4 regions of the Desulfovibrio desulfopostgatei genome follow, and region 1 is predicted to be linked to each of the others. Evidence: predicted binding sites of a transcription regulator. Region 1 holds the regulator's gene; each other region holds the start of a gene.

Evidence for each region. Region 1 encodes sigma-54, which starts transcription at its own class of promoters, with help from an activator protein. Its sites were predicted from a motif close to CTGGCACGGNNNNTGCTT; they were not measured.
Region 2: ACUZ9Q_RS02940 (SHOCT domain-containing protein) is a predicted target of sigma-54. The motif match lies at 2,055-2,072, and genes of this name have one in related genera.
Region 3: ACUZ9Q_RS10115 (DVU0150 family protein) is a predicted target of sigma-54. The motif match lies at 2,857-2,874, and genes of this name have one in related genera.
Region 4: urtA (urea ABC transporter substrate-binding protein) is a predicted target of sigma-54. The motif match lies at 2,005-2,022, and genes of this name have one in related genera.

Annotation. Positions count from the first base shown of each region.
Region 1 is NZ_JBRBQS010000002.1:1,458,856-1,464,673, reverse strand. Features, by position in the region: gene rapZ (RNase adapter RapZ) at 1-693, opposite strand, end outside; gene hpf (ribosome hibernation-promoting factor, HPF/YfiA family) at 880-1,419, opposite strand; gene rpoN (RNA polymerase factor sigma-54) at 1,456-2,880, opposite strand; gene ACUZ9Q_RS06505 (CTP synthase) at 3,175-4,818, opposite strand; gene ACUZ9Q_RS06500 (phosphoribosylformylglycinamidine synthase subunit PurQ) at 5,093-5,818, shown strand, end outside.
Region 2 is NZ_JBRBQS010000002.1:663,473-669,290, forward strand. Features, by position in the region: gene ACUZ9Q_RS02925 (hypothetical protein) at 111-623, shown strand; gene ACUZ9Q_RS02930 (periplasmic heavy metal sensor) at 847-1,452, opposite strand; gene ACUZ9Q_RS02935 (hypothetical protein) at 1,526-1,699, opposite strand; gene ACUZ9Q_RS02940 (SHOCT domain-containing protein) at 1,741-1,836, opposite strand; gene ACUZ9Q_RS02945 (two-component system sensor histidine kinase NtrB) at 2,266-4,257, shown strand; gene ACUZ9Q_RS02950 (sigma-54-dependent transcriptional regulator) at 4,330-5,691, shown strand.
Region 3 is NZ_JBRBQS010000002.1:2,273,318-2,279,135, forward strand. Features, by position in the region: gene ACUZ9Q_RS10095 (hypothetical protein) at 1-286, opposite strand, end outside; gene ACUZ9Q_RS10100 (hypothetical protein) at 346-657, opposite strand; gene ACUZ9Q_RS10105 (DUF4881 domain-containing protein) at 751-1,347, opposite strand; gene ACUZ9Q_RS10110 (sulfite exporter TauE/SafE family protein) at 1,361-2,425, opposite strand; gene ACUZ9Q_RS10115 (DVU0150 family protein) at 2,443-2,748, opposite strand; gene ACUZ9Q_RS10120 (sigma 54-interacting transcriptional regulator) at 3,001-5,712, shown strand; gene ACUZ9Q_RS10125 (PEP/pyruvate-binding domain-containing protein) at 5,791-5,818, shown strand, end outside.
Region 4 is NZ_JBRBQS010000002.1:110,032-115,849, reverse strand. Features, by position in the region: gene ACUZ9Q_RS00470 (sigma-54-dependent Fis family transcriptional regulator) at 199-1,767, shown strand; gene urtA (urea ABC transporter substrate-binding protein) at 2,110-3,396, shown strand; gene urtB (urea ABC transporter permease subunit UrtB) at 3,516-5,198, shown strand; gene urtC (urea ABC transporter permease subunit UrtC) at 5,199-5,818, shown strand, end outside.

The DNA of each region.
Region 1 (5,818 bases):
GGGGCGCAGCTCGTCCACAAAATAGGGATTTGCCAGAAAACGCAGGTCAAAAACCAGATCAGCCTCGCGCGGTACACCGTATTTGAAGCCAAAAGAAATCACGTTGACCCTGATGGCCCGCAGCTTGCCCTTGTTGCCGCTCCAGCGCTTCTGGATGGCGCGCCGCAGGTCATGGATGGAAAAACGCGAGGTGTCGATGACCAGATCAGCCATTTCGCGCAGAGGGCGCAGGCTGCTGCGCTCTGCCAGCAGCGCCGCCTCAAGGCCCATGCCCTCGCGTTCCAGCGGATGCGGGCGGCGTGTCGAAGCGTAGCGGCGAATGAGTTCCTGATTGTTGGCCTCAAGAAAAAGCAGCATGGGGCGGATGTTTTTGCCCGCAAGCATGCTCAGGCAGTCGTTGATGTCTTCCACAAAATTGCTCTGGCGCAGGTCCATACCCAGAGCGATGCCCTTGAAATGGCTCATGGAGGGGCGCGACATCATGTCCACCATTTCCATGACAAGGCTCACGGGCAGCCCGTCGACCACAAAGTGGCCCATGTCTTCAAAAACCTTGAGCGCCGTGCTTTTGCCAGCGCCGGAAAGGCCCGTGACAATGCACACCTGCACATCCACGCCGGGAACGGGCGCGTCAGCATCAGGCTTTGCGTCAAGGGTGGAATCTGTGGGGGGTATCTGCGCGGAATCCTTCATGACATTCGCCTCTTCGGGGTCAGATCGCCGTTTGCAGCCGGGGTTGTGCGCCACAGGCTTCTGACGGACGTTGCCAAATCCGCGCCGCGCTCAAGCCCGTGTAAGGCCATTGCGCGGCAACCGGCAGGGGGGGTGCGCCTGAAACGGGGGCGGGCCGTTGCCAGCCCGCCCCCTCATTATGAATGATTACAACACGGGGTCAATGAGGGCATAGCCGCTCACCTTGGTGCGGTATACCACATTGATGCGGTTGTTTTCTGCGTTAAAGAACACCAGAAACTCGCTGCCGATGGAATCAAGCTGCATGAGCGCTTCATCCAGATGCAGGGGCTTGGTGGCGAGGCGGTCGGTGCCGTCAACGGGCTGCTGCACGTCGGCTTCGGCATCGAGGTTGTAGGTAAACACGTCCACATCCGTATTGCGGGCGTGCCGCCGCTGGGCCTTTACGCGGGCCACCTGGCGCTTGATCTGCGATTCGACCTTGTCTGTCACAAGGTCAATGGCGGCGTACATATCCGAGGTCTGTTCCGTGGCATTGATGTGCAGGCCTTCGCCCGTAACGGTCACTTCGCAGCGATGACGGAACTTGTCGACTGTCAGCACAACGGCAACTTCAAGGCCAGAGGCCTTGCCAAAAAACCGTCCCAGCTTTTCCATGCGGCGACGGGCATACTTCTTCAGATGTTCGGAGGCTTCAAAATTCTTGAATGCAAATGAGATGTTCATAAGTTCCTCCTAAGTATTGAGCCACTCGACGGGGAATCAGAAATGCTCCTTGCGCCTTGACGAAGATGGAATATCAAGTGCCGTGCGGTATTTTGCCACCGTACGCCGCGCAATATTGACCTTGAGGCGTTCCTTGAGCATTTCGCCGATACGCTCATCGCTGAGGGGGGATCGGGTATCTTCCTCAGAGATGAATTTCTTGATCAGAGCCTTGACGCTTTCTGAGCCTACCTGACTTCCGTCATCGAGTTCAAGGCCGCTGTTAAAGAAAAACTTCAATTCAAAGATGCCGTGGGGCGTTGCCACATACTTGTTGGTGGTAATGCGGCTCACCGTTGATTCGTGCATGCTGATGTCGTCAGCAATATCCTTGAGAATGAGCGGCGCGAGCTTGGTCACGCCGTCTTCAAAAAACGGCTGCTGATGGCGCACAATGCTTTCCATAACCTTGTAAAGCGTGCGCTGGCGCTGATACAGACTCTTGATAAGCCATGAGGCGGAGCGGATCTTTTCTGCGCAGTAGTCCTTTTCCTTCTCCGAGCCGCCAATGTTCATCTGGCTCATGGCCGAAAGCTGCAACTGGGGCAGGCCGTCATCGTTGAGCAAAATCACAAATTCGTCGCCCATCTTGTACACAAATACATCGGGGCTTACGTAGGTTGGCTCGCCGCCGCCAAAACTTGCGCCGGGCAATGGGTCAAGGCTCTGGATGATATCCAGATACTCCTTGAGCTCTTCCATATCGAGCTTGAACTTGCGCAGCAGGGGCTTGTAGCGCTTGGCCTCGAGGTCTTCGAGGTGCGATTCTACCAGCTCCACGAGGATGGGGTCGCGAGCGTAATTGAGGTTCTTGATCTGCACCATCAGGCATTCGCGCGCGTCACGCGCGGCAACGCCGATGGGGTCAAAAAGCTGCACCCTTTCAAGCACGGGCAGCACGGCCTCGGGCGCAACCTCGGCCATTTCGGCCACTTCTTCAATGCTGGCTTGCAGATACCCGGCTGAGGAGAGATTGCCGATAATGACCTCGCCAATGGCCTTCTGCTCTTCTGTCAGCGAAGAAAGGCGCAACTGCCAGAACAGATGCCCCTCAAGGGTGGGCTTGGCCGCATAGCGGGCTTCAAGAGGCGAAATTTCTTCGGCAAGTTCATATTCGCGCGACTGCGAAAGGCGGGGGGTGCTGGCAAACTCGCCGAGGTAATCTTCCCAGTCGGCATCCTTGGCCAGTTCCCTGTCGTACACTTCCTCCTTGGGCGCTTCGCGGCTTTCCTCGTGCTGCTCCAGGGAGGAATCGTCAGTAAGTGAAGATTCTTCGAGAAAGGGGTTTTCAAGCAGTTCCTGCTGCACAGTTTCCAGAAGTTCCACGCGTGAGAGCTGCAGCAGCTTGATTGCCTGCTGCAATTGCGGGGTCATTACCAGTTGCTGTGACAGCTTGAGTTGCTGCCGTAGTTCCAGTGCCATGTGTACTCTTTTGCCTTAACTAGCCATAGGACTATAGAATTATCTGTTTACAAGTACTGTGCCACATCTGCAAAAATTATGCAATAGCTAACAGTTGCAAGATCAGGTTCACGGCATCCCCAGCCAGCGGCAAGGGCTGTCAGCGCCAAAAATCCAGATTTGGCGCAGCATTTGCGCCGTTGGAAATAATCTGCGCACAAAAAAAGGAAGGCAATGCCCTCCCCTTTTTGCGCGATTTTGCGATACCCAAGCTTGGTGGAAACCAACAAGCCTCGCTGCGTTAACGCCGCGAAATTACACCTTGGCGAACTTTTTAGCCGCTCCGATAAATTCACGGAACAGCGGATGCGCGTTCATGGGCCGGGATTTGAATTCGGGGTGGAACTGACAGCCAAGGAACCAAGGGTGGTTCTTCAGTTCAATGATTTCCACAAGCGAATCGTCAGGGGCGGTGCCGCTGAAAACCATGCCCTTTTCGCCAAGCATTTCCTTGAAGGCATTGTTGAATTCGTAGCGGTGGCGGTGACGTTCATCAACCATGCCCTTTTTGTAGGCCACAAAGGCCTTGGTATCGGGCTGCACCTTGCAGGGGTAGGAGCCAAGGCGCATGGTGCCGCCCTTGTCGCTGCCCGCGTCGCGTTTTTCAACGTTCTTGGTGCGGAAGTCGAACCACTCGGTCATAAGGTAGATAACCTTGTGGTCAGAAAGCGGGTTGAATTCTTCAGAGTTGGCGTCATCAAGGTTTGCCACGTGGCGGGCAAATTCGATAACCGCGCACTGCATGCCAAGGCAGATGCCGAAGAAGGGAATGTTGTTTTCACGCGCATAGCGGATGGCGGCAATCTTGCCTTCCACGCCGCGGTAGCCAAAGCCGCCGGGCACAAGAATGCCGTGACAGCCCTTGAAGGATTCCGCGCAATTGCTTTCGTCCACATTCTCGGAATTGACGTAGCGCAGTTCCACTTCAACGCGGTTGGCAACGCCGCCGTGAATGAGGGCTTCGTGCAGGCTCTTGTAAGCTTCCTTGAGGTCAACGTACTTGCCCACAATGGCAATGGTGACCTTGCCCTTGGGGTTGGCGCAGTCGCTCACGAGCTTTTCCCAGGCTTCAAGGTGGGCATTGCGCGCGGGCAGGCGCAGCATGATGGCCACCTTCTGGTCAAAGCCTTCCTCATAGAACTTGAGCGGCACTTCATAAATATTGTTCACATCAACCGAAGAGAACACGGCGTCCTGATCCACATTGCAGAACAGGGCGATCTTGCGGCGCAGTTCTTCGGGGATGCTCTGCTCGCAGCGGCACAGAATGATATCGGGCTGAATGCCGATGGAGAGCAGTTCCTTGACGCTGTGCTGGGTGGGCTTGGTCTTGTGCTCGCCAGCGCTGCGCAGGTAGGGAACCAGGGTAAGGTGAATGTTCAGGCAGTTGTCGCGTCCAAGGTCGGAACGCAACTGACGGATGGCCTCAAGAAAGGGCAGGCCTTCAATGTCGCCCACGGTGCCGCCGATTTCGATAATGGCGACATCGGGCGCGTCCTCGCCTTCAGAAAGGGAAAGCACCACGCTCTTGATTTCATCAGTAATGTGCGGGATCACCTGCACAGTGGCGCCCAGGTAATCGCCGTGACGTTCCTTGGCGATGACGTGGTTGTAAATGGCGCCGGAAGTGGTGTTGTTCTTCCGCGACATGGGCACGTTAAGGTAACGTTCGTAGTGCCCGAGATCCAGATCCGTTTCCGCGCCGTCATCGGTAACAAATACCTCGCCGTGCTGGAACGGGTTCATGGTGCCGGGGTCAACATTGATGTAAGGATCAAGCTTCTGGATGGTTACCGTAAGCCCGCGCGTTTGCAGCAGCGCGCCCAAAGACGCAGCCGCGAGGCCCTTGCCTAACGACGACAGAACGCCGCCCGTCACAAAAATGTATTTAGTTTTCATGCACTTCCACCTGTACTTGGGTATGTTGAATAGTTCAACCAAACAGTCTTAACCCAAATTGAATTTTTTGGCTAGCATTGACTAAGTAAAACAAGCTAAGTAATGTGTTATTCCCTTTTCAGCGTGCGTGCCCACCACAAGCGGCCCGCGCGCCGGTCATCTGTTGTGCCCGGCGCGGGTCTGCCAAGGTTTCCAAGGCAAAAGCACGTCCGGCCCACGCCTTAGGGCTTGGCCGGAATTATCTGCGTTGCAAAGCCAAGGAGGCTTCCCCCGCATGGGTACGGTCAACACACTGGTCATCACCGGCTACGGTACAAATTCGCACATGGAAACAGCCCACACGGCCCGTCTGGCCGGTGCCGACAAGGCCGATGTGGTGCATTTTTCCGATCTGGTGGCGGCCAAGGTTCGCCTTGCCGACTATCACTTTTTGATTTTCCCCGGCGGGTTTCTGGATGGCGACGATCTCGGCGCGGCCCAGGCTGCGGCCATGCGCTGGCGTTACCTCAAGGACGACGCGGGCGCGGCCCTGTTGCAGAGCTTGCGCGAGTTTTTGGATGAGGGCAAGCTGATTTTGGGCATCTGCAACGGTTTTCAGTTGCTGGTCAAGCTGGGCGTGCTGCCTGCCCTTGGCGGCCAGCGCTTTGAGCGCCAGGTTTCGCTGGGCAACAATGATTCCGCCCGGTTTGAAGACCGCTGGGTGCATCTGCTGCCCAATGCGGCAAGCCCCTGCGTGTTCACCAAAAACCTGCCCCTGCTCTCCATGCCAGTGCGCCACGGCGAAGGCAAGCTCGTTGCCCGCGATGCGGACTGCCTGCGCCGCCTGGAGGAAGAAAACCTCATCGCCCTGCAGTACGCCGACCCCGCAACTGGCAAGCCTACGCAGGAATATCCGCTCAACCCCAATGGCTCCACCCTTGCCATTGCGGGCCTGACCGACCCCACGGGCCGGGTGCTGGGCCTTATGCCCCACCCCGAGGCCTTCCACCACGTGACCAAC
Region 2 (5,818 bases), 800 kb from region 1:
CCCATTGCTTCTGCCAGCCTGTGAAAAATCAGCCTGTTATGGAAGTAAGCCTTTGTGGCAGGATTTTTGCATTTTTTCTGCAACGGCAGTACGCCAACCCTGGAGGCGACATGAAAGTTACCAACGATCAACTTGAGGCGCTGTTACGCCAGCAGAGCCAGACCCCGGGCGCAACCCGAGCGCAGACGGCGCAGGGCGGCTTTGAGGCGGCTTTGAGCGAACAGATGGGCCTTGAAAATGCCGTTGCATCTTCTGCGTTCCCCACAGCGGCGGCGGGGCAGACCTCGCAAGCATCCATGATCAGTCAGATGCTGCTTGGCTCCACCCAGTCCGAATCGGTAGATGTGGACGAAGACGTTATCCAGAGCGCCTTCTCTCAGGCTTCCGGCACGCTGGACATGTGGGATTCGTACGTTAACGCCCTGGGCTCTTCGGGCCAGAATGGTTCCTTGCGCGAAGCCTATTCCCTGTTGCAGGGGATAGACGGGCAGGTTTCCGCCCTCAAGAACAGCACGGCCTCTGTACGAGGCCAGAATGCTGGGCTTGATTCTCTGGTCAACGAGCTTGACGTGATGACAACGACAGAAAAAATCAAGTTCAACAGGGGCGACTATACCGCATAGCCGCCCGGACAGAAAAACCGCCGTGAAATCAGGGTTTCATGGCGGTTTTTGCTTGTGATCAGGCCGTCTGCTCCCATGAGCGGGCGGCTTTTTTGCGCATGGCGGTCAGGGTGCTCCTTGGTGCTGCGTAAATGCGCAAGCCTCCGGAATCATAAGGTTCCGGAGGCTTGCTTTATGGAGGCTCGTTGCCCTTGACTGGGCTGTGCGGTGCGCTTGTAGCAGGTTACTTGTTGCCGGTAGCGCCGGACTGCACGGCATTGCCAGTGGCATTGGTTGCGCCAGGCATGCCAGCCATGCCGGGGCAGTTACCGGGGCCCATCATGCCGTTGCCCATCATGCCATGTCCCATGCCGTGTCCGCCCATGCGGTGCCCCATGCCCCGGCCCATGCCGTGACCAGCCATGAAGGGAATGCCCTTGTCAGACATCTGCTTGAGCATTTCGGCCTTGGCGCTGTACAGCTTGGCGTCGATTTCGCGCAGATCCTTCTGGGCGGCCTTGACGCGGGCGTCGTCGGGCTTGGCGCCAGCGGCGGCAAGGTTGTTCAGTTCAGCCATCTTGGCAAAGTGCTGCTGCATGGTGGGCTGTGTTTTTTCAACAAAGCTCTGGTGGATCTGCTGCATGGTTTCCATCTGTTCGCTGGACAATCCCATGCCAGGGCCCATGCCATAACCCATGCCGGGGCCCATACCCATGCCCATGCCTGTGCCGGGACCCATGCCTGCGGGACCCCGGCCGTCGCCGTTCTGGGCGGAAGCAACGCCCGAAAGGCCGAGGAAGATGGCAAGGGTAAGGGCCGCGCCGCTGGTAACGATCTTGGAGGTCTTCATTGTAGTATTTCCTTTTAGTTTGATGGTAGTTGCGTGTTGGTTAGGTGATTATTTGATCTGGCTGACGGAAAGCTTATCGCCCGTAGCCATGACCGTGACCGTGGGGGCCGTGCGAGCCGGATTGACCGTTGCCGCACCATGAGGAGCTGATCTGGCTATCTGCCGTGTTGGCGGCAGAGGCGTTTACCGCAAAAGCCAGCACCAGCGCCAGGGAAGCGAAAACAAGGGTAAGTTTGATAGAGTTCATGAATATTCTCCTTTATCTCGGCCTGCTCAGGGCAAGTCCGCTCAGATGGATTTTTTCAGTTTTTCGTATTCTTCAAGAGTGATTTCACCAGAGGCCAGCCGTCTTTTGAGAATCGCCATGGAATCTGTATAATCCATGTTTTTTCGCTGTAACGGGAACATTCTGCTGATGAAAGCGACCGCCAGGGAAATAATCAGTATCATGATTATGAGGTGCGTCATGCCATTTCCCCATCCCATTACGCTTCCTATATCGCAGCCATACATATCAGTATCCTCAATGTGACGTTGCGCCGTCAGTTTGTTATTTGTATTCTGATTGGTGCTGCGTATTTCAGCGCCGTTTGATGCTGTATAGGCAAAGGCCGTGCCAAGATGAGTAAAATCTTGTAACCATATAAATTTGTTATGTTAAATTAAATTGATAAATCCCCAGGCTTCTCTGGTTGGATTGATGTTGTCCATTTTTTACTCAGTTGGCTGGCCAGCTATCCAATTTTTACCAGGGGGCTTGCGCGGTGAGTAAAAAATACATACTTATGATACTGCGCCGTTGAGGAAACACTCATGATCCGTTTTCGCCCATCTCTCTCCCAGCGCTTGTCGCGTATGGGCCTTTCACCCTGGATGCTGCTTGGGGCAGCCCTTATTCTCGGCCTGACACTGGTGGGGCTTTCCGTGCGCAGCAACCAGCGCGAACGGGCCTTTATGGTGCACAACCTTACGGACAGGGCCGAGGCGCTCATCTGGGCGCTGGAAGCCGGAACTCGCACGGGCCTGCGCCTCAGCCCCGGCACGGTGCTGGGCCTGCGGCCGCTGCTCAGCGAAACGGCCCGCCAACCCGGCATTCTCTATATGGCTGTTACCGATATGAGCGGGGCCATACTTGCCCAGAGCGGCGACGGCTCGCCGATTCCCGGCGTCCCGGATGACGTCGCACCGGAATTTTCCCCCACTCCCATGCTGGTGCAGCCTCAGGATATCCCACCCCTTGCAGATGTTTCAGACCGGCCCATGTGGCGGGTGCGCAATGTGGATGGAAGAGAAGTTTTTGAGGTTTTTCGTGTGTTTGCGCCCCTGAGTCGTTCACATGGGCAACAGCACATGGGCGGGCAGCAGCATATGGGCGGCGGGCACGGCTCCCACGGCATGGGCATGATGGGCCGCATGCTGGGGCGTTCCCCTGATATTGACGGGCCTGACCCCAATGATGTGTTTGACAATCCGCCGCCGCCCCCTCCCGCACGAGGAGGGTTTGGTGGCCGTCCCGGTCCTGAGGCCCCCCGGCAGGTGGTGGGCGTGGCTCTGGTGGGCTTTGACGCGCGCCCCTTTGAGGATGCTCTGGCGCAGGACGCGCGCAATAACCTGCTTTCTGCCGCACTGGCTGCCGCCTTGGGGCTGGCTGGTTTTGTGTCCCTGTTCTGGATGCACAACAACCGTCGCTGGCGGCGTATTGTGCGCGATCAGCAGGTCATGGCCGCAGAAGTCGTGGCAAACCTTCCCCTTGGTCTTGTGATCAGCGACCCGGACGGGCGCATTGCCATGATCAACGATGCGGCTTTGACCATGTTCGGCAAACAGCGTTCAGAGATATTTCCTTCTGGCACGGAGGCCTCGCAGGGTGATGCCAGCAAGCCCGGCAGGACTGCACGGGCACGGCGGCTGCGCAGTCTGCCCGGTCTGGAGTGGGAAGCCTTGGTGGCCAGGTTGGCTGGAGGGGCGCGCATTCTGGAGCAGGAAACAACGCTCGCCGTGCCGGGGATCAAACCTCTCTCCGTCAGCCTTGGCGGCGCGGCCATGCGCAATGAGGACGGCGCTTTTTTGGGCAACGTATTTGTGTTGCGCGACATTACGGAAATGAAGCGCCTTCAGGCTGACGCCCAGCGCAATGACCGGCTGGCGGCCCTTGGGCATCTGGCGGCGGGTGTGGCGCACGAAATCCGCAACCCCCTGAGCACCATCAAGGGCGTTGCCCTGTACATTGCCAAGCGCATGCCCCTGGGGGGTCGCGAGGAAGAAGCCGCCCAGCGCATGATTGACGAAGTGGAACGCCTGGACCGCGTGGTTTCCGAACTGCTGGAGTTTGCGCGCCCCGGTTCGTTTGAAACAGTGCAGGCTGACTTGGGCGAGGTCATCGGGCGGGCGCTGCGGCTTGCCGAGGCCGACCTCAAGGCCAAGAACATTACCGTGGTTTTTGAAATGGAACCGGGCTTCCCGCTGGTGCGCATCAGCACGGAGCGGCTCACTCAGGCTCTGCTGAATCTTTTTCTCAACGCGGTTCAGGCCATGGATCACGGCGGCACCCTGCGCGTGAGTACGCGCGCGCTGCCCGATGGCATGTTCAGCATCACCGTGGCCGACACGGGGCCGGGCATCCCGGCAGAGATTCAGGCCTCCATCTTTACGCCCTATTTTACCACCAAATCATCGGGAACCGGCCTCGGGCTTGCCATTGTCTATCAGATTGCCGAGGGGCACGGCGGGCGCGTCAGCGTTGGCAACGCGCCGGGGCATGGGGCGGAATTTACGCTCACCCTGCCTGTAAACGACAAAAACTAAGGCCATTTCGCACCGTTGCGACCTGCCCGTAGCGCAGGCGAAACCGCTACCGATCAGTTCAAGGATAGTGTTATGACTGCAAATCCCGCCATGCAACTGCTGGTGGTGGATGACGACCACAATCACCGCGAAATGCTGCGCGCCCTGCTTGAAGAGTGGGGCTACGCGCCCACCGGGGCCTCCAGCGGCGAGGAAGCCCTGGAGCTGTGCCGTGAACGTCCTTTTGACCTCATTCTCATGGACGTGCGCATGGGGGGCATGAGCGGCATAGAAGCCACGCGGGCCGTCAAGGCCTACAATCCCGCCATTCCCATTCTGATCATGACGGCCTACTCGGATGTTTCCAGCGCCGTGGAGGCGCTCAAGGCCGGGGCATACGACTACCTCACCAAGCCTTTGGCCTTTGACGCGCTCAAGCTTGCCCTTGAGCGCGCCCTGGATCATGCCAGCCTGCGGCATGAGGTGCGGACTCTGCGCCACGAGCTGGCGGCAGGTCTGGATGCCCGCAACGTCATAGGGCAGAGCCAGGCCATGCGGCAGGTGCTGGATCTTGTTTCGGCTATTGCTCCCTCTGAGGCCACGGTGCTTGTGACGGGCGAATCCGGCACCGGCAAGGAAGTGGTGGCCAAGCTCATCCACGCCAACAGCAACCGCCGCTCTGGCCCCTATGTGGCCGTGAACTGCGCGGCCCTGACGGAAACCCTGCTTGAATCGGAGCTTTTCGGCCACGAAAAAGGCGCGTTCACAGGGGCGGAAAAGCGCCGCGAGGGGCGGTTTCTGGCAGCGGATAAGGGCACGATTTTTCTGGACGAGATTGGCGAAATTCCGCTTTCTATGCAGGTAAAGCTGCTGCGCGTCATTCAGGAGCGCGAGTTGCAGCGCGTGGGCGGCGATCAGACCGTGCGCGTGGATGTGCGCATTCTGGCGGCCACCAACAAGGATCTGGCACGCGAGGTGGAAGAAGGGCGCTTCCGGCAGGATCTGTATTACCGGCTTAACGTGGTAGCCTTGCAGTTGCCGCCTTTGCGCGAGCGCGGTGAGGACATCCCCCTGCTTGCCATGCACTTTATGAAGCTTTTTGCCGAGCGCAATGGCAAGACCGTCAAGGGATTTACGCCTGGCGCAATGGATCGCCTGCTGAAGCACAACTGGCCCGGCAACGTGCGTGAACTGGAAAACGCCGTGGAACGGGCTGTGGTGCTGCTGGTGGGCGAGTATATCAGTGAGCGCGAGTTGCCCCCTACCATTGGCGGGCAGGAGGCGGAGGCCCCGGCTGCGTCGCGGCTGGATTTTGCCAATATGACGCTTGAGGAGATTGAGCGTCTGGCGGTTATGGATACTTTGGCGCAGGTGGGTGGCAACAAGAGCGAGGCTGCGCGGCGTTTGGGGATTAATCGCAAGACGTTGCTGTCAAAGCTGGGGGACGGGAAATAGCGCCGCAACGGTGACGAGGCAGAGGAAGAAAAGGCAGAAGCTGGGGGAGAGGTTTTTGTGGTGTGGGTGAGCCTGTCAGGCTGATTTACGCAAACCCGACTTTTGCGCCCTGAATGCGTCAGCGCCG
Region 3 (5,818 bases), 810 kb from region 1:
AGAATCCTTCCAGATCATAAAAAAGGGCCGGATTTTCCGGGGTAAATTGCGCCTTGAGGTCGCTGTTGACGGGATTTTTGATGGTCAGCGGCCCGGATATGGACACGCTGCCGCCGGGCAGCAATTCGATCACATCCGCGCCAGACCTTGTAAGGCCTTGCAGGCCGTCAAGCATTCCCAGCAGGGCAAAACCCAGCAACAGGGCGCACAGGGCACCCCAATAACGCTGCCGGGCACGGGTCTGGAGGCAGTTTTGCCAACCCTGACTCTTGATGAATTCCCCCATAGGTTCCTTCCTGCCCGCCTGTGGTATGGTCATGACACACGACATGCTGCTGCTCCCGTTTATCGGCGATCAATAACAGGACACATGGACGTTTCGGCCACGTGCCAGCTTACGAGCCGCTGCCCGAGGCGCGGCAGTTCCACAAGGCTCTGAAACTCGGCGGGATATACCTGGCGCACCTTTTTGGTGAGCCAGAAGGCCCCTGCCCACGTAGGCACCGTGATGCCAAAAAACCATGCGCAGAAAACCAGTTCCGAGGCCCCAGAACTGTGGGCCGACTGATACATGCCCACAAAGATCGCGCCAACCATGACTGCGTTGGCCGCAACCCGGATTATGCTGGAATAGAGGGTCTGACGGTAACTGTTCATTGATGCTCTCCTGAGTGTGTTTGTCCACCCGAGGTGCGCCGGAGCGGGGCGAACCGCGCGGGCGCGCAGGGTGGGGGTAGGCACCCTGGGGGTTTACTTCTTGAAGATGTTGGTCTTGGACACGTTCATGATACGCATGGCCTGGGCCTTGTCGGCATTGCGGTAGGCAATGCGCATTTCATCGCCAGCGGTCCACACATAGGCCGGGTAATCCTGGGCTTCAGCAGGAATCTTGAAGGTAATCAAAGACTTCTGACGGCCAGAGTACACGGTGACGGTCTGCTGCTCCTTGTCGATAATGGGGAAGGTCTTGCCCTTGACCTTGGGATGGTCGGAGCCGACGTTCTTTTCCACATCGGTGAACTGCACGGCCAGTTCGCGCACGCTGTTGGTCTTCTGGTCATAGATAAGCACGGTGTTCTTGGCCAGGTCGATCATCAGGCGGCCGCCCACGCTGGGGGCGGGGCCCATGTCTCTGGATTCGACAGGCAGTTTGAAGGTATGCGTGCCGCCGCTGTAATGCGGGTTAAACTGATCGTGCGTCACGTCCACCACGATGGTGAGGGTTTTGGCGTTGGCATCAAAGGCCACGCAACGTCCCTGTTCCACGCCTCCGTCGAAGTTGCAGCCGGTGAGCAGTGCAACAGAGAAGGCCATCGCCAGCATAAGCATCAGGTTACGAATCTTCATGGCGGGTCTCCTTCTAGTTGGCCGCGGGCTGGTTCTTCTTGGCGGCAATTTCCGCCTTGGCGCCCTGTACCATCTTGACGGTTATGTAAAGGGAGATAGCCGACACGAAGCCGAGCACGTCGATCGTAGCAGCCGGGCCAAGCAGCCAGCCCCAAGCCGGGAATTCAGCTTCAACCAGCTTGCACACAACCGAAATGAGGCAGCCGATAACGGCCAGGCCGAACACGAAGCGGATGCCGTAACCCTTTACATACTTGGTGGCGACAACGCCGATCTGCGCGCCGATGGCCGCACCGCACAGCATGATGAGAGCGGCAAGCAGTTCCACGCGGCCCTTGTATGCGTACGAAGCCGTGCCGTAGAGACCGGAGATGGCGACTTCAAAGAGGTCCGTACCCACCGCCAGATGGGTGGGGCAGCCGACAAGATACACCAGGGCGGGCATGCGGATAAGACCGCCGCCGATGCCGAGGATACCAGCCAGCCAGCCGGTGAAGAAGCTGACGAAGATGGGCAGCCATGCGGAGCAGGTGATGTTGGCCTGCTTGAAGTGGAACACCGGAGGAATCTTGATGGCGTGCAGGCGGGAGGCCCAGTCAACGCCGGTGGCCGCGTGGTCAAGTTCCCTGTTCTGGGCCTTGGCTTCGCGTTCCTTCTTGCGGCGGGCGGCGATATCGTGAAATACAAGCCATGCCAGCAGCACAAGCAGGACAACGTACAACCAGCGCACGACCTTGTCGACGGAACCCAGGCGTTCCAGCCACATAACCATCTGCGCGCCAACTTCCACGCCCACGATGGTACCAACCAGCATGGTCAGGCCCAAGCCGTAGTCAACGTTGCCGAACTTGCCGTGCCGCATGGTGGAGATAAGCGATTTACCCGCCATCTGCGCCACATCGGTACCAATGGCAAAGGCCATGGGGAAACCAAGAATGTTCAGACCGGGGGTAACCATCCAGGCGCCGCCCATACCGAAGAAGCCACCGATAATGCCAACGCCCAAACCAAGAATGACAAGGCCCGGCCAGAAAATGAACACGCCGGAAATGGGCATCAAAATATACAACCATTCCATAACTTGCCTCCTTCCGACTACTTTTCGGACAATTCGCGGTGCTTGAGGTCAATGCCGATGTGCGTCATGACGACATCCGCCAGCCAACCCAGGATGCAACCTGTAACCGGGATGATGGCCATAGTCAGAATGGCAAAAAAGAAGTGGCTTTCATTATACATTTCAGCCCACCAGTACAATATACCGTCAAGTTTGCGCGTATCGGCGACCACCACAACGTTGGCAACCTTGCCGCCGCCAGCAGCCAAGGCCGCGCCGGGCAGTGCCGCAACCAGCAGCGCGCAACCTGTAAGCCATGTCCAGAGCCTCTGCATTCTTTTCATAACTTCCTCCACATCAAAATGTGACATCTCCACTTCAACCACTTACCCATTTTGCGATGACTCCCGCCGGGGGCAGGCACCGCCTCGTTGCCTCGAATGTGAAAGTATTAGCAAAGGCTGTGCCATTGCATAATTATTGCCTGTAATTGCGCCTTTTTTTCTATTTTTGCGCGAAAAATCTTGTCACGAAGGGCAATGTTTTTTATACTCAGCTCAAAGATTGCGCTTTTTTGCACAAAATAGGGGAGCACCATGCGCTTACACAGAACACTTCCCCAGGGCAGCTCGCTGGAGTTCACGGCATTCTTTATGAATCGCAGCCTTGCAAGCCGCATGCTGATGCTGGGTTTGCCCCTGCTGGCGCTCGTACTGCTGATTATTTTTACTGCCACGGGCAGCAGTATCGAGGCCATTCTTGATCGCGCAATTGCGCGCAACGCACAGCTTCAGTCACAGGCAATGAGCCTTGCGCTGGAACAGGCCCTGGAAGAAACGCGCAATCAGCTTCTTATTCTCGCTGCTGGCTCCATGGATCAAAAAGACATGGCCAACCGGCTCAAATTCCGCGCCAAGGCTGGCGGCTTGCGCTACAGGGAACTGGCTTTTGAGGGTTTGGCCCCTGACAACCGCTATCTGCTTGTCAACACGGGCGGAGATATCATCAATGTTCCCATGCGGCAGGCCCTTGCCAGCCCCACCGGCCCCTTCCACTCCATTGCTTCTGAACACCGCACCGGGCACGTCAGCGTTGCCCAGCCCGTGGAAGTGACCTATTCCATGGTGCCGGTTAAGGGCAGCAACCAGAATATCAACCTGCACGTGCTGCGTTTTTCCACCCCGGTTCATGATGCGGAAGGCACGTTTGCTGGCTACCTGATGCTTTCGCTGGATCTGCGGGAGCTGCGGGACATCCTGTCCACCTACTCCGGCCCCAATGCCCCCATTGCCGCATCAGGCGATGAGGGGCGTGTGCGTACACTTTTTTTTGACCGCGATGGCTGGATGCTCTTTCAGTCCGAGGTGCCGGATGCTGGCCTGGCCCAGCGCAGCCTGGGCACGGATGCCGTGCGCGCTGGCTTTATCGGCGATTTTGGCAGGCCGGGATTTAACACCGCATTCCGGCCCGGCCCTGAGCACATCAATTACTGGAACATGGTATCAGATGTGCAGGAGGGCAAGTCAGGCCAGCTTCCCCTCTCTGAAAACAGCTCCCTGTGGAGCAGCAGCCAGATGCGGGTGGAGAGGGTAAGCTACGTGCCGGTGACCTTCAGCCCGGTTTCGCAGGCAACAATCGTACTGGGCGGTCTGGCGGTACTGGACACCAGTTTTACCACCACACGCACGGGCGTGCAGCTCATGGGCATCTATGTGGGGGCCTTTGTTGGCGGCATGCTGCTTTTGGGTCTTAGCCTTTGGTGGCTGGCCCGGCAGACGGGCAGATCGCTCAATGCCGTAACGGCGGAACTTGAGCGCTGCAACGCCGAAGGGGACGACAAGAATATAGATATGCCCCAACTGCCGCGCGAACTGGAACGGCTCAAGGCTGGCATAAACACCCTGCTTGAACGCTTGCGCTTTGCCGCGGAGGCCCGCCGCCTGCGAGCTGCAGAGGATGATGCCCAGCAACAGCGCGAGCCAGTGGAAGATCTGCCGCATCCCGAAGACCTGCCCGTCAACAGCCTTATTGGCACATCACCCACCATGCTTGCCTTGTGCGACAATGTCCGCAAGGCCTCGCAGGTGATGGCAGATGTGCTGGTTGTGGGTGAAACCGGTACAGGCAAGGAGCTGGTTTCCGAGGCCATCCACAGGCTCAGTGCGCGGGCTGCGGGGCCTTTCATTACCATCAATTGCGGGGCGCTGGATGAAAACCTGCTTATGGATACGCTTTTCGGGCATGTGAAAGGCGCCTTCACCGAGGCGCGCGCGCCACGTAAAGGGGCTTTTCTGACGGCGCAGGGCGGCACGCTCATGCTGGACGAAGTGGGCAATGCGGCCCCCAAGGTGCAGCAGGCCCTGCTGCGGGCGCTCTCCACAAGACGGATCAGGCCGCTTGGCAGCGATGAAGATGTGCCTTTTGACACGCGCATCATTGCGGCGACCAATGCATCACTTATAGATGATTCGCAAAAAGGCACTTTCCGCGAGGACCTGTACTACCGGCTGGCCGTCATCACCATCAACACGCCGCCGCTGCGGGATCGCAAGACGGACATTCCCTCGCTGGCTGTCTATTTTCTTTCGGAAGCTCTCAAGGCCAAGGCAAGGCTGAAAGCCGAGGGCGGAGCACAGCCCGCTGGCGGGCTGGCTGCAATGACCGCCGCCATGCCGCAGGTCAGCAAAGGAGCCATGGCCAAACTGATGGACTACGACTGGCCCGGCAATGTGCGCGAATTGAAAAACACCCTCACGCGGGCCCTGACATTCTGCGAAGGTGGCATTCTACTTGCAGAAGATATTCAGCTTGGCGCGGCTACCCAGGCGCAAAGCGACGCCATTCCGGCAGGCCAGAGCGAAACTGCGGCAGCTCCGGCGCAGGAATCGCGCAAACCGCAGGAGGATCCTTGCGAACAGGGATTCTGCGCAACGCCCACTGCCGAAGATCCTGCACCGGCAGAAGGTCTGCCCGGCAAGTTGATCAACCCTGCTACCGCGGATATTCCCGTGCAGGCCCCTGTGGGCGAGCCTGCCCCTCAGCCGCAAAGCGAGGCCCCCGCACAACTGGATACCCTGCTGCGCGGCAAGGACTCTGCGGACAAGCTCAACCGGCGCGTCATGGAGGTCTGGCCGACCATCGCGGCCTCGGGCAGCATCAGCAGGCAGGAATATCAAGCGCTTGCCGGAAAAAACATTTCCATGCGCACGGCCCAGTACGATCTGCAACTGCTTGTGCAGTTGGGGCTTGTGCGCAAGGACGGACGCGGCCCTGCGCAGAGATATATTGTAATCGGGCAGGGACGCTAACGAGCGACATTTACGCATCAGACATTCAGCATCATCAGTTTCAGGGCATGACGAAAATCTGCGATCAAGGATATCCGTATGGCCTCTCTGCTGAAAAAACTGTTTG
Region 4 (5,818 bases), 1.3 Mb from region 1:
TCCCCCCTCAGTCTGCATCAGCGCGCACCATGTGCCGCGATGCCTGATGTGCCGTTCCGTATTGCAGCAATTTTGGTTGAGATTGCTCAGGTTACTGCGTGAGCAGATGCCCGCCACCAAGGCGTAACGCAGCTATGGACAATGTTCGGCAACTTAGGAAAACAGCGCCGTACTCACGCCGCATTGAGCAGGGGACATATGCAAGAAGCCCATTTCGCCGCGCCCTTCATGGGCACAGGGCAGTGCCTCGACACCCTTAACCGGGTGTTGGCCGCCCTATCGCCGGGCCATTCCTTTCACGATTCTCTGCGGGAGCTGCTGGCGGCTCTTGCAGAAGACATGCACTTCGACAGGCCCCACATTGTGGTTCAGGACCCTGAAAGCGGCGAGCTCAAGCTCTCGCTTTCCTACGGCCCTGCGGACGCGCCCGAGGCCGCCTATGAGCCGGGATCAGGCATCACTGGTCAGGTTTTTGCCGAGGGCAGGCCCATTATTGTTTCATGCATGCAGGGTCGGCCAGACTTTCAGAACCGCCTTTTTGGCCGCAGCCAGGAAGAAATGGCGCGGCTGGCATTCATCAGCGTGCCGGTGCGCGTTGAAAATGCCGACCAGACGGAAGTTATCGGCACCCTGAGCGCCGATACCCCCACCGCCCCGGAATCAGAACTGGATCTGCGCTGCCGCTTTCTCGAAACCGTAGCCACGCTTGTGGGCCGACAGGTGGCACGTTTGCAGGAAGAAATGGCGCGCCAGCATTTCTGCATGCTGCCCGATGAACCGCTTGTCAGCGGCACGCCAGCCTCGGTCATTGCCACCTCCAAGAGCTTGCGGCACGTGCTGCGCCGCCTTACCCAGGCCGGGGCCAGCCGCGCAACCGTGCTGTTGCGCGGGGAGTCGGGCGTGGGCAAAGAACTGATGGCCCAGGCCCTGCACACAGCAAGCCCTCGGCGCACGCAGCCGCTGGTCATGCTCAACTGCGCCGCCCTGCCCTCGGAACTTATTGAAGGCGAGCTTTTTGGCTGGCGCAAGGGCGCGTTCACAGGCGCGGTGCAAAACCGTGCCGGCCTTTTCCGCCAGGCAGACAAGGGCACGCTGTTTCTGGACGAAATCGGCGACCTCTCCACCACCGCACAGGCAAAGGTGCTACGCGCGCTTCAGGAAGGCGAAATCCAGCCTCTTGGCGATGAACGCCGCTACAAGGTGGACGTGCGCCTTGTCTGCGCAACCAACCGCCCGCTGGAAGAACTGGTGGAGCAGGGGCTATTCCGCGAGGATCTGTACTACCGCATCAATGTCTTTCCCGTGTTCATTCCGCCGCTGCGCGAAAGGCCGGAGGACATTTTGCCCCTCACGGAGCATTTTTTGCGCATGTTCAGCAAGGAATACGACCGCCCGGTACGGCGCATTTCCACGCCTGCCATCGACCTTTTGCTGCAATACCACTGGCCCGGCAACGTGCGTGAACTGAAAAACGTCATGGAACGCGCCGTGCTCATCTGCGAAGATGCCGTGCTGCGCGCCCATCACCTGCCCAGCACCCTGCAAAGCGCGGAGAGCAGCAGCACCGGCCCCACGGGCGGCGGCCTCGGCTTTAACGAAACTATCGCCCGGGTGGAGCAGGAATTTATTGTGGATGCCCTCAAAAATGCCCGTGGCAATATCCATCAGGCCGCGCGCGATCTGGGCATCACCTACCGCATCATCTATTACAAGATGAAAAAGTACGGCATAGATCACCGCCGTTTTGCTCCTTCCACCCCAGCATAACGCCTCAAACCGATGCACGGCATACAGCACTTCACACCCGGCCCGGCAGACTTGTAATCTGCCGGGCCGGGTGTGTTTTTTTGCGCTGGCGCTCAGAACTGTGGCAGGGCATACAGCACCACTCTGAATGCATACAAAATTGTTTTAAAATCCCATAATTTTACAAAAATGTTTTAATTTTAGAGCACTACATAAAAATTTATCAAACAAATACAAATTATTACAAAAAATATCGTCTTGGAACGCCTCTTGCTTACCTATGTGCTGTAGCAAGCAGCGCGGCAACCATGGGGGTGCGCCGCGTCACGTACAGACATACAGACAGTTCCAAGGAGGCTCCACATGTTCAAGAAAACGTTGGCGGCGTTGGCTCTCATGCTCGTCACCCTGTGCGGTTCGCTGAACGCAAAGGCCGAGGAAGACACCATCAAGGTGGGCATTCTGCATTCGCTCTCCGGCACCATGGCCATCAGCGAAACAACGCTGAAAGACGTTATGCTCATGCTCATTGAAGAGCAGAACAAAAAAGGCGGCCTGCTGGGCAAAAAACTGGAACCAGTGGTGGTGGACCCTGCCTCCAACTGGCCCCTCTTTGCAGAAAAGGCCCGCGAGCTGCTGAGCAAGGACAAGGTCGCCGCTGTTTTCGGCTGTTGGACCTCGGTTTCGCGCAAGTCCGTGTTGCCAGTGTTTGAAGAACTCAACGGTCTCCTCTTCTACCCCGTGCAGTACGAAGGCGAAGAATCTTCGCGCAACGTCATCTACACCGGCGCGGCCCCGAACCAGCAGGCCATTCCCGCCGTGGACTACCTGATGAACGACCTCGGCGTGAAGCGCTGGGTGCTGGCCGGTACGGACTACGTGTTCCCCCGCACCGCCAACAAGATCATCGAAGCCTACCTGATCTCCAAGGGCGTGAAAAAGGAAGATATCCTCATCAACTATACGCCGTTCGGCCATTCCGACTGGCAGTCCATCGTTGCTGAAATCAAAAAGTTCGGCAATGCGGGCAAAAAGACCGCCGTGGTTTCCACCCTCAACGGCGACGCCAACGTGCCTTTCTACAAGGAACTTGCCAACCAGGGCATCACTGCCGCCGACATTCCCGTCATGGCTTTCTCCGTGGGCGAAGAAGAACTCTCCGGCATAGACACCAAGCCTCTGGTAGGCCATCTGGCCGCCTGGAACTACTTCATGAGCGTGGACAATCCCGCCAACAAGGCCTTCATCAAAAAGTGGCACGACTTTACCAAGAATCCCAAGCGCGTGACCAACGACCCCATGGAAGCCCACTACATCGGCTTCAACCTGTGGGTGAAGGCTGTTGAAAAGGCCCAGAGCACCGATGTGAACAAGGTTCTGAAGGCCATTGTGGGCCTTGAAACCCTCAACCTTACCGGCGGCGTGGCCAAGGTCCTGCCCAACCACCACATCACCAAGCCCGTGCTGATCGGCGAAATCCAGGCTGACGGCCAGTTCCAGGTGGTCTGGGAAACTCCCTCCGTGGTTCCCGGCGAAGCGTGGTCGCACTACCTGCCCGAATCCAAGGATCTGATCGGCGACTGGACCGACCCCATCAACTGCGGCAACTACAACACCAAGACCAAGAAATGCGGCGGCGCTTCCAAGTAGCCCGCGCAACCGTATGAATCTGCGGCGGGGGCCCCAGCGGCCCCCGCAATCCCCCCACGGCACGTCGGCCAGGGCCAGCACCAGCGCAGACCCGGCAGACCAGACTAAAGGATATTCCCATGCGCACGGCGCTCTTGCTCTGCTGCCTCATAATTTTCAGCCTGCCTCCCGCAGTGCTGGCGTCCGGACCGGAACCGGACGGGAATGCCGGGGGCGCGGTTTCGACTCCTTCCGCGTCCCCGGTGCAAACTTCGCCATCCATTATTCCAGCCGATCTGCTCAAGGCTCTGGTGAGCCCCAAGGTAGCGGACAGGGATGCGGCCATTGCCGCGCTGGAAAAGGATGACAGTAGCCTTGCCGCGCCACTGCGCGAAAAACTGCTGGAAGCCCTGCTGCGCAATACCCTGCTGGCCGATGCCGCCGCAGGAGCGCTCTTTGTGAGCGATGATGCAGGTCAGGCGCGGTCCCTTGACGCCAAGGGAGAACTTGGCGCGGCGCAGAGCGCCGATGCCCTGCGCAAGGTGGGCACAAGCAACCGCCAGCGCCAGCGCATTACGGATATCCTCAACGCTCAGGCCCTTACCTCCACAGACACGGCCAAGCGCCGTCAGGCTTCGGCGGCCCTTATGGACAGCGCCACTCCGCCCCTCAAGGCAGAGGCCCTGAACAAACTGCTGACAGGGGAAAAGGACGAAGCCGTGCGCGGCAACCTCAGCGCGGCCCTTGCCCTGTACGTGGCGGCTGATCCTGCCGCCGTGCGCTCAGACCAGCTTGCCGCCGTCAAGGCTCTGAACAGCAACGGCAGCCCGGCAGCCCTCAACGCCCTGCGCACGCTTGCCGCCTCATCCGACACGGCGGTGGCAAAAGCGGCGGACGATGCCCTCTATTCCCAGCGCGTTTCCGCCCAGTGGGCGCAGTTTTTTGAAATGCTCTTTTTTGGAACGAGTCTGGGATCCATTCTTGTACTAGCCGCCATTGGCCTTGCCATCACCTTTGGCGTCATGGGCGTCATCAACATGGCTCACGGCGAACTGATCATGCTTGGGGCCTATACGGCCTGGGGCATGCAGCAGCTCTTGCCGGGCCAGCCTGGTCTTGCGCTCATTCTGGCCGTGCCCGCCGCCTTTCTGGTGAGCGGCGGCACAGGCGTGCTGCTTGAAAAGACTGTTATCCGCTTTCTCTATGGTCGGCCGCTGGAAACATTGCTGGCGACATTCGGCATCAGCCTTGTGCTGCAACAGGCCGTGCGTACCATGTTTTCGCCCCTCAACCGCGCCGTGCAGAACCCGGAATTCATGAGCGGCGTGTGGCAGATAACCCAGCATTTCAGCCTGACCTGCAACCGTGTGTACATCATCCTGTTCTGCCTTGGCGTATTCGCCCTCATCCATGTGGCCATGCACCGCACCCGGCTGGGGCTTGAAGTGCGCGCCGTATCGCAAAACAGGGCCATTGCCCGCTGCATGGGCGTACGCGCCTCGCGCGTGGACGCACTGACATTCGGCCTTGGCTCCGGCGTGGCTGGCATGGCTGGCGTGGCCTTGAGCCAGGTTTCCAACGTTGGCCCCAATCTGGGCCAGACCTACATTGTGGATTCCTTCATGGTCGTGGTGTTTGGCGGCGTGGGCAACCTCTGGGGCACGCTGACGGGCGGGCTGGCCCTGGGCATTGCCAACAAGTTTCTGGAGCCTGCCAGCGGCGCCATGCTCTCCAAGATCATCATTCTGGTCTGCCTTATCCTGTTCATCCAGAAGCGCCCGCGCGGCTTGTTTCCGCAAAAGGGCCGCGCGGTGGAGGCATAAATGGCGACCGATATCTTTGAACGGGAAAGGCTGCTCAACGCGCCTACCCGCAACTTTCTGGCTGTTACCGCCCTGCTGTCGCTGGCTGTGGTTGCAGGCAGCCTGCTGCCTGCAGGCAGCGCCCTGCATGTGCCGGGCTACATGGTCACCCTGCTGGGCAAATACCTGACATATTCATTGCTGGCACTTTCCGTTGATCTGGTCTGGGGTTTCATGGGCGTGCTCAGCCTTGGGCACGGCGCGTTTTTCGCCCTTGGGGGCTACGGCTTTGGCATGTACCTCATGCGGCAGATAGGCGCGCGCGGCGTATACGGCAATGCCAACCTGCCGGACTTCATGGTTTTTCTGAACTGGAAAGAACTGCCCTGGTTCTGGCAGGGCAGCGAATACTTTGTGGTGGCACTGCTGCTGGTGGTGCTGCTGCCCGGCCTGCTGGCCTATGTGTTTGGCAGGCTGGCCTTTGGTTCGCGGGTTTCGGGCGTGTATTTCTCCATTATGAGTCAGGCCATGACCTACGCCCTCCTGCTGGCCTTTTTCCGCAACGAGATGGGCTTTGGCGGCAACAACGGTCTCACGGACTTCAAGACCCTGCTGGGCTTTGAATTGCAGACAGACGGCAT